DNA from 3 places in the Gordonia sp. PvP123 genome. Region 2 is predicted to be linked to each of the others. Evidence: predicted binding sites of a transcription regulator. Region 2 holds the regulator's gene; each other region holds the start of a gene.
The links. Region 2 encodes LexA, which represses DNA repair genes until DNA is damaged. Its sites were predicted from a motif close to CGAACANNTGTTCG; they were not measured.

Region 1: the regulator LexA is predicted to act here: its motif matches at 1,948-1,961, upstream of ABIC25_RS03240 (HNH endonuclease signature motif containing protein).
Region 3: the regulator LexA is predicted to act here: its motif matches at 2,085-2,098, upstream of ABIC25_RS09375 (HNH endonuclease signature motif containing protein).

What each region holds. Positions count from the first base shown of each region.
Region 1 covers NZ_JBEPPN010000002.1:81,912-85,130, forward strand. The annotation lists gene metG (methionine--tRNA ligase) at 1-121, opposite strand, end outside; gene ABIC25_RS03240 (HNH endonuclease signature motif containing protein) at 692-1,933, opposite strand; gene ABIC25_RS03245 (HEAT repeat domain-containing protein) at 2,134-3,123, opposite strand; gene ABIC25_RS03250 (HEAT repeat domain-containing protein) at 3,126-3,219, opposite strand, start outside.
Region 2 covers NZ_JBEPPN010000001.1:343,807-347,025, forward strand. The annotation lists gene nrdR (transcriptional regulator NrdR) at 1-226, opposite strand, end outside; gene ABIC25_RS01545 (LysM peptidoglycan-binding domain-containing protein) at 326-865, opposite strand; gene lexA (transcriptional repressor LexA) at 1,108-1,812, shown strand; gene ABIC25_RS01555 (phosphoenolpyruvate--protein phosphotransferase) at 1,790-3,219, opposite strand, start outside.
Region 3 covers NZ_JBEPPN010000004.1:330,981-334,199, reverse strand. The annotation lists gene clpB (ATP-dependent chaperone ClpB) at 1-306, shown strand, start outside; gene ABIC25_RS09375 (HNH endonuclease signature motif containing protein) at 399-2,054, opposite strand; gene ABIC25_RS09370 (vWA domain-containing protein) at 2,209-3,084, opposite strand; gene ABIC25_RS09365 (AAA family ATPase) at 3,190-3,219, opposite strand, start outside.

The DNA of each region.
Region 1 (3,219 bases), on a different contig from region 2:
CGTAGGCATGCCCGATGTGCGGAGCGCCGTTGGGGTAGGCGATCGCGGTGGTGATGTAGTACGGGCGTCCGTCGCCGTGGGATGCGCCGGACGGATCGGGGCTGGTCAGATCGGGTGCCATAGTGCCCAACAGACTACCGACCGGCCGGGACGGCACCCAATTGCGGTCCAGACGATTTCTGGTCGGCGCTGTGTTGATCCTGCGCGCGGCGCTGGGTCTGCGGAGGCCGCGGGAGCTGCGGAACGGTCACCACCAGCTCGCTGACCATCGTGCTGGTCCATGAACGGGCTCATGCGCCGACCCAGGTGCAGAACAATGCAGCGTCCGAGGTGGCGAGGGCCAGACCCGCGTGGTGGCGGCACACACGACCGAGACGGTGACGGCTGAGGCGACCGGGACGGCGGCGACTGCCGCGACCAAGACGGCGGCGACTGACGCGACCAAGACCGCGACGACTGATGCGTCAAGGAACGCGTCGAGTAACGCGGATTCGTTGCGGTCCATCTCCCGAAGATCCAGGAGATGGACCGCATCGACGCCCACGCCGTGCTCGGCTTTCACACTGTGGAGTTGTCAAGGAACGCCGCGACGGCCATGCCGTCAGGATCTGTGGTCGTGAGGTGTTGTCGTGTCGGCTGCTCGGTCCCGTCTGAGATGGCTTGTCCGGCAGCGCGTGCGGTGGCGCAGGACCTACACGAAGACGTCGTCGAGCCGCATCGTGCGTCGGTTGTAGGCGGGCCGCGTGCGGCGCTGTGGGTCGATGTCAGCAGGCGGGATCAGCCAGGGGTGGCGGTCATATCCCATCGTCACTTCCCAGCCGTGGTGATGTACCTGGGTGTGGCAGCGTTGGCAGAGCAGGCACCCGTTGTCGAGGTCGGTGGGGCCGCCGTCCACCCATGGCACGATGTGATGCACCTGCGTATGTGCAGCGGGCGCACCGCATTTGATGCAACACAGGTCACGGACCGTGATGGCCTTCCGTAAGTGGGACGGGAAGAGCCGCCTACTTGTCCCCATCTGTAAGGGCACGCCTTCCCCGTCCAGGACGATCTCGCTCACAAGGGCGTCGCACGCGAGTCGCTTGGCGGTGGTCTGCGACACCGGACCGACCCATGGCAGTCGCGCCGGATCTTTCGCATCGGCCGGGATCGTCACCAACAGCTGGGTTCGAGGCGAACCGCTGGTGTCGAGGGTCGCTCCGATCGCCGCCTGATCCATCAACAACTCGAAGCCGTCGGCCCACCGCTGGTCCCGCGTCCGTCGATCCTCGCTGCCGTCGGGTTCGGGTCGCGGGCAGGATCGTTCGTCGATCATGGACAGGAACTTCTCACCGACCACAGCGGTGAGGTCGGCCTTGATCTCCACACGGCCATCGTCGGTGATGCGCGAGTTCACCACGTTCAGCGAGGCGTCCTCGGCAACCGGGATGGCGTCGTCGGCGGTGTCGGCGTTGCGGTGGGCGATGGTGCGTGCGTGGTCGGCGATCTCGGTGGGGGTGGCACCCGAGAAGGCTTGAGCCAGTAGCTCGGACTCATACGCCGCCCGGTCCTCGTCGGAAAGTCCTGTGGGTGTTTGCTTCTCGATGACGGTCAGGCCGCGGACAACCGCGTCGACGCATTCGCTCGCCAGATGCCCGTCGGAGGCGCAGTCGCCGAGCTTCGGCAACGAGTCGATCCGCTCTCCGATCCGTATGCTGCGGTGAGCGACAGCCGGCGCGAAACCCATCTCGATCAGCACCCCGCGTGTGGTCGACCCCACCTTGTCTGCCGCGCCGGTCGCTTCGAACGATGCTGCGTGCACGGCGATCTGATGACCGACGACGTTGTGCAGCAACCGAAGTTCGTCCAGTTGGTCGAAGATCTCCCGGCCGGTCGGGTCGGTGGGTGGTTCGAGGGTGATCACGAAGTCTCGCATCTCGGCGATCGGGGTCATGCCACCAAGGTACTCGACAATCCGTTCGAAGACGAGCGATTTCCACAACTACTTCGAGTCAAAGATGTTCTACGACAGCGATTTTCACATCAGAACCATCAGTGAACAGGAGCACCTTCAGTGAACCGCAGTGAACCGCAGTGAACCGCGGTGAACAGAAGTCTCACGAGTCACACAGTTTTCGTCGACTTGTTGAGCTATCAGCCCTGCGGCCGCCGATCGAGCAATACGGTCGCGGTGCGCGCGACCATTTCGTCGGCGTCACCGGTGCACGTCCGCAGCGCCGAAGCTGCTGCGGTACCGGGGATCTCGGCGAGAGCTTGCACCAGGCGCGATCGAACGGACGCGTCGGGGTCGGCACCCAGGCGGTCGACGAGAAGGTCGACGATCCGCTCGCGGTGGGCTTCGTGACCGGCGAGGACCTCGGCGGCCTCGACATCGCGGTCGCCGGCACCGATGAGCTCGACCAGGGCATCGACCGCGACCGCGGCACCGCGGCGTCCGAGGGTCAGGGCAGCGGTGCGTCGGACGGCGGGATCGGGATCGGCGAGCAGTCCCTCGAGAACCGACGTGACCTGTGTGGTCTCCTCGATCGCGGCGAGCGCGGTGACCGCCCGGCGTCGAACAACCGGATCGGGGTCGGCCGCACCGTCGACGAGGCGGTCGACACCGCCCGGTCTCTGCGCGAGCGCCCACCGAAGGGCACCGGCGACGTTGGGATCCGGCTCCTTCAGGAGTGCGTCCGCCAGCGAGTCCCCGGACACCCTGACCTCGCCGGCCAGCATCGCGGCAGTCTGACGATCGGCCGCGTTGTCGGACTGGACGGCGCGGAGCAGTCTGACCACTCCCAGCACCGCGGACCACTCGGTGGGCCCGGCACCCCGCACGTCCTGTAGACGGGCGAGGAGCTGGGCATCGGCAGCCATCCTCGCCTCGGTGTCGTCGATGAGGCGGTCCATGAGCGTGTCCGGTGCGAACCCCGGCTCGTCGAGCGCGCGGCCGACTTCGCGCAGCGAGAGTCCGAGCGATCGGAGGCTCTCGACGTGCATGAGCCGCTCGAGGTCGGCCTCGGAGTACTCCCGGTAGCCGCCGGACGTCCGGCCGGTCGGTCGCACGAGTCCGAGTGAGTCGTAGTGGCGCAGCATCCGGCTGCTCAAACCGGTGTGCCGTGCCACCTCGCCGATCAGCACCGCTACATTCCGTCCTTTGTTTCGACGGCCGAATCGTCGTCGGGGACAGGGCTGGTCGTCGGCGCGACGAAGTCCGACGCAGCGGCGAAGTCACCG
Region 2 (3,219 bases):
CGTGCCGGCCCTGACAGGCACGACGCACACCGCGCATGACCTTCTCGCGACTGAACGGCTCGGTGACCCCGTTGCGTTTGACCACGGCGAGCACGGCGCTCTCCACCGTGGAGAATCGGCGCCCGCACTCCACACACGAGCGACGCCGTCGGATGGCCTGCCCTTCATCTGCGACACGCGAGTCGATGACCTTGGTGTCGTCGTTCTTGCAGAAGGGGCAGCGCATCGTGTCCTCACGCAGGTCGCGGGACGCTGGAACGCACCGAAACCGTGCGCCCCGCCGCTTCTCGGCCGGCCCCTGTGACATCGAGGATACCGCCCGGCCTCAGCGGTACCGGGGGGTGAGCAGGGGCTGACCCACCTGCAGCGCACTCGACGGCAGATCGTTCATCGCGACGATCTCGTCGATCACGATGTCGCGGGGCATCTCGGGCGCCACCCGGCCGGCGATCGTGCTGAGGGAATCCCCGGCGCGCACGTGGACGACCTCTGCGCTCACCGCGGCGGGCGTCATCGAGTCCGAATAGTTCTGACCGACGACACCGAACACCCACACGACGAACGCGAGGCCGACGCCGGCGAGGACCGCGACGGCGGTGCGGCGACGGCGACGGAACACCGCCGCATCCGGACCGACCGGCCCGCGGCCCCGGGCACCCACCGCGGAGCCGCAGTGCGTGCCGCCGACGCGTGGCGTCAGTGGCGACCCGCCCACCGGACGGTTGCCTGCCGGCCGGTTGTCGACGGGCCGAGAACCGTCGGTCAGCGGGGTCCGGGTCCGGATACGGTCGGCGCGGTCGGTGCGCGCCCGGACGGTGTCGGGACGCTCGGTACGGACGGGAGCGACGAGAGTGGCGGTGCGCATGGTGCCCTCCGGGTGTTCGGTGCGGGATCTTCGGGTGTTCGGGTGTCTGGCATCCGGTGTTCGAACTTCGATCAGATGTTCGATGCACTGATGTTCGAATTTGTAGCACGGCGCACCGACAAAGTCTCGCGACACATCGAACAAATGTTTGAGGTGGAGGTCGCACTCCGCTAGGCTCGGACGCGGCTGAACATCCCCACGGGCCATCTACCAGCACGTTCCGAAGACGAGAGGAACCGAACATGAGTGACACCGGCGATAGGCGCGGCCGAGCGCGGGGAGCCGACGACGAGGCCCCCATCGACGTCGCCGCCGCCGAGGCCTCACTCACCCCGCGCCAGCTCGGGGTCCTGGAAGTCATCCGCCGCTCGGTACGCGAGCGCGGTTACCCGCCGAGCATCCGCGAGATCGGCGACGAGGTCGGCCTGGCCTCGACATCGTCGGTCGCCCACCAGCTACGGACCCTCGAGCGCAAGGGTCTGCTCAAGCGGGATGCGAACCGGCCGCGTGCGGTCAACATCGCGCCGAGCGAATCGCCGTCGCCGGAGACCCCGCCGGCCGGCCGGCTGCCCGAGCCGACCTTCGTGCCGGTCCTCGGCCGGATCGCGGCCGGTGGCCCGATCCTGGCCGAGGAGGCGGTCGAGGACGTGTTCCCGCTTCCTCGCGAGCTGGTCGGCGAGGGCTCGCTCTTCTTGCTGCGCGTCGTGGGCGAGTCGATGATCGACGCCGCCATCTGCGACGGCGACTGGGTCGTCGTGCGGCAGCAGAACGTCGCCGACAACGGCGACATCGTCGCAGCGATGATCGACGGCGAGGCCACCGTGAAGACCTTCAAGCGTCAAGGCGCCAATGTGTGGCTGATGCCGCACAACGAGCTGTTCGATCCCATCCCGGGCAACGACGCCGTGATCCTCGGCAAGGTCGTCACCGTGATGCGGCGAGTCTGACCTCTCCCCCGACCGAACGGTCGAGCACCGCCGCGGCAGCTTCTCGCGCCGCGGCGGGGTCGGACGTGGCCAGCGCGGCGTCGGCGGCGGCGCGGCAGTCCTGCGCGGTCACCTCGCCGAGCCGAGCCCCCACCGCGGCGGCCGCGGCCGGCGCGCTGGACAGCGAGGTCACCCCGAGACCGACGAGCACGCAGGCGAGATTCGGATCGGCAGCCGCCTCACCGCACACCCCGACCGGCTTGCCCTGGCGGACACCCGCTGCGGCGACACCCGCGATCAGGCTGAGCACCGCGGGCTGCCACGGATCGGTCAATCCGGCGAGATCGGCCGACATCCGATCGGCCGCCATCGTGTACTGCGTCAGATCGTTGGTGCCGATCGACACGAAGTCCACCTCGGCGAGCACGGCCTCGGCCAGGATGGCGGCCGCGGGCACCTCGATCATGACCCCGGCGACCAGGCCCCGGCCGCGGACCTCCGCGGCGAAGGCGCGCGCCTCGGACGGCGAGGCGATCATCGGCGCCATGACCCACGGCGCGACGTCGGAACCCGACGCGGCGTGCGCGATCGCGTCGAGCTGGTGGGCTCGGATCTCGGGATGCGCCAGGGCGATTCGATCCCCACGGACACCGAGCGCGGGATTGGATTCGTCTGGGTGGGTCACGAACCTCAAGGGCTTGTCCGAGCCGGCGTCGAGGGTACGGATCACCACCTTCTGGCCGTCGAAGGCATCGAGTACCTCGCGGTAGATCGCCGCCTGCTCGTCGACCGATGGTTCGTCGGCGCGTTCGAGGAAGGCGAGTTCGGTGCGGAAGAGTCCGACGCCCTCGACCGGATGCCCGGCGGCGGCCCGCGCCGACGATCCGTCGGCGACATTGGCGAGCACCGAGACGGCGATGCCGTCGGCGGTCTGCCCCGGACCCGTCCACCCGGCGACGAGCTCGGCGTGCCGACGATCCTCCTCGACTCGCGCCCGCGCCGTCTGCGCATCGGGCTCCACCTCGACCCGGCCGGTCGTCCCATCGACGAGAATGGTTGTGCCGGGTGCGATCTCGGCGAGATCGGCCACGGCCACCACACACGGGATCCCCAGTTGCCGGGCGATGATCGCGGTGTGGCTGGTCGGCCCACCCAGCCGGGTGACGAGCGCGATCGTGGTCGTCGGGTCGAGGCCGGCGGTGTCGGCGGGCGCGAGGTCGTCGGCGAGCAGCACCGAGGGCACCTGCGGTGTCGGCACGCCCGGTTCGGGTAGACCGAGCAGTTCGGCGAGCACGCGGTCGCGAACATCGTTCAGATCGGTGACCCGCTCGGCCATCAACCCGCCGAGTTTGGTGAACACCGCCGCGAACTGATCGGTCGCGGCGACGGCAGCGGCCTCGGCCGTGGCGCCCTTGGTGATGAGCGCGC
Region 3 (3,219 bases), on a different contig from region 2:
GACGATGTGGTGATCTTCGATGCCCTGAGCCCGGAGGAACTGGTGTCGATCGTCGACATCCAGCTCGGCCAGCTCAAGAAGCGCCTCGCGCAGCGTCGCCTCGACCTCGAGGTGTCGCTCAAGGCCAAGGAGTGGCTGGGCGCACGTGGATTCGACCCGCTGTACGGTGCGCGCCCACTGCGCCGGTTGGTGCAGCAGGCCATCGGTGACCAGCTCGCCAAGCAACTGCTCGCCGGAGACATCCGCGACGGTGACGTGGTGCCGGTCAACGTCAGTGCCGACGGAGAGTCGTTGGTACTCGGCTGATCTCAGCTCGTCACAGTTCATCGCGAGACAGAGTCCATCGCAAGACAGGGGACCCATCCTTCGGGATGGGTCCCTTTGTCGTTGTGCATGGTTCAAAGGGTGGCGAGGAGCTCCATGAGGTGTGCTTCGACGAGAGAGGGCCGGGGTGAGGGTGGTCCGGGTCGGGGTGGTCGGACGTCGATGACGTGGCTGATTGTCAGCCATGATTGGCGTGCTTGATCGTCGGGCCCCCTGCTCCCTGAGGAGCGCCCGGAGCTTGCGGAGGGCGCGTCACGAAGGGTGGTCGGTCCGTGGATCTCGGTGCGCACGGTGTTCAGATGTTCTGCGAACCGCCGGGGTATGTCGGGTCGGCGGTTGATGTGTTCGGGGTTGGGGGGTGCGCCGGGTTCGGTGTTGAGTCGCCAGATGCAGCGGCCTTCGTCGGGTCCGGACCGTTCGATTCGGGTGGTGTACTGGCCGGGCTGGTCGCCGACCATGCGGTTGTGGCGGGGGCAGGCCGGTGCGAGGTCGTCGATGTCGGTGAGACCGCCCTTGGCCCAGTCCTTGTGGGCGTGATGGAGTTCGACCTGGGTGGCGGGTTGATCGCAGCCGGGTGCGGAACAGACTTCACCGTCGGGGCGGGCGAAGGAGACGAGGCGTTGTTCGCGGGTTGCCAAACGTTTCCCGCGCCCGAAGTACAGCGGCACCGCGGTGGCGTCTTTGAAGATCGCGAGCCACGGTTGCATGTCGCCGGCCATCGCGATCAGGTCGGGGATGGGGAGCAGGGTGCCGGTGGCGGTGGTGGCGAGCCCGGCTTCACGAATCAGATCATTGAGGTCGGCTTTGATGATCAGATGGGCGGGCAGGCCGCGGTGCGACGTTCCGAGAATCCCGTCGGCGAAGCCGGCGGCCAGTGCGGCGTCGAGCGCGTCGTGATTCGTCTGGGCGAGGGTGCGGCCGTCACGATCGGCTGCGAGCGCGAGGGCGTCGGGGTCGGCGGTGCCGGCGGGTCCGGACGGTGAGGCGGGGTCGTCGGGGTTGTTGAGTCCGGGTTTGCCCCAGACGGCGAACATCATCGTCAGTCGGGCATTCAGTTCAGGACTGAGGGTGCCGGAGATGGTGGCGGTGCCGTCGGCGCGTTGCCGCCCGATCCACACGCCGCGGCGTCGTTTCTGGTCGGTGTCGTCGGACAGGGTGCCGTCCGGGTCGAGATGGGCCAACAAGCGCGCGCCCAATTGGGTGATGTCGGCGGGGGTGTGGGCTTCGGCGATCTCGGCCATCTGCCGTTCCGCAGCGACTTTCAGGTCGTGGTCGACAGCGTTCGGGATGCGGTCGAGGACGTCGAGGGCGGCTTGGACGTGTGCGGTGCCGACGGCGCCTCGCGCGAATGCCTCAGCCAGGCAAGGGTGTTCGGGCTCCAAGATTTCACCGCCGAGGCTGGTGCGGGTGGCGGTGGCGTCCATCTGCTTACGCCGCCGCAGCGGGTTCGAGACCCGCAGTCGATGGGTCATGAACTGCATGAGCGTGCGGCAGCCGGTCTTGCGGGGGAGGTCGCGGGCCTCGACTTGATCGATCTGCCGGTCACCGGCAACGGTCAGTCGTGCGATGGCACGTTCGGTCTCGGCTGCCACGTCAGTCAACTCGGTATCGGTGCACGGCGACAGGTCCACAGTCTGCAATTTGTCGAGAATCGCATGCAGCTCGGCCACCAGCTCGACCGCACCAGGGGACGGCACGCCGGTGCCATCGTGTCGTTGGGTATCTGTCATGACGGTCACCTCCCCCGAGAACCGTTGATGCGAATGTGCTTTCGAGTGTACACGACCTGGGTCGTCTGGCAACACCGAAAGTGTTGGTGTGCAACGGAACTGAGTGATCAAATTCTGTCGGTGCCGTGTGGTAGGGGCGGTTGCCCGCCACCGCCTAGGCGAAGATCGCCTGGAGGGCGGGCACCACGTCGTGGTGGTCCCGGATCGGCCGGCACCGGCCCCGGCCGATGAGCGCCAGGTCTTGTGCGAGTTCGGCGTCGTGTTCACCGGAGATGTCGAGCAGCACGTCGACGCGGGGTAACCGACCGGCCGCGTCCCGGGGGTCGGGTCCGGCGTTGTGGACGCAGTCGCTCAACAGGATCACGCGAGCGTCGGCCGAAGGTGCGTCGGCCAACTGTTCGAGGGCGGTCTGCAGCGGGAAGGCCACGTTGGTCAGGCCCTGTGCGGGCAGTGCGAGGAGTTCGTCGACGAGTTGTTCGGTGGTGACCGGTCGGCCGAGAGGGACGATGAGCGCGGCGTCGGACCAGAAGGCGATGACGGCGAGGTCGTCGCGACCGAGTTCACCGGCGAGTGCGCCGGCTGTCGCGGCCGCGGTGCGGACCTGCTCGCCGCGGGCGGAGCCGGACACGTCGACTGCCAGCACGATGGAGCGTCGGCGCCGGACGCGCTCGCGCACGCGGATGTCGTCGTCCTCGGGAATCGGGTTGCCGATGAGTGCCTCGAGGGTCGCGTCGAGATCGAGCTCATCGGAGCCACCCCGCCAACGCTGGCTCGTGAGTACACCGTTGGCGCTGCGGCGTGCGTTCCGTGTCTCCACGGGACGTGCGAGTCGGAGTCGTCTGGCGAGTCCGATCGCCCGCTCTCGCGCGACCGGGTCGGTCTGTGCTGCAGAGGAATCGTCGTCACGGGTACCTGCGTCATCGGTGACCGCGACGACCGCACCCGAGGTCCCGCGGGGCACGTCCCGGGCACGTCCACGTCGACCGATCGGGGCGACGGCGCCGCCGCGGCCTGCGGGCTCGAACAACACCGGGCTTTCCGACAGCTGTTTGGGTCTGCGCCGCAGTGGCTTCCGTCGACGGGGTTGAGTGCTGACCGAATCGCGCCGGAGCGGTGAATCGGCGTCGACCGCTCTTCAACCCGGGTCGGCCGCCGCCGGCGCCAG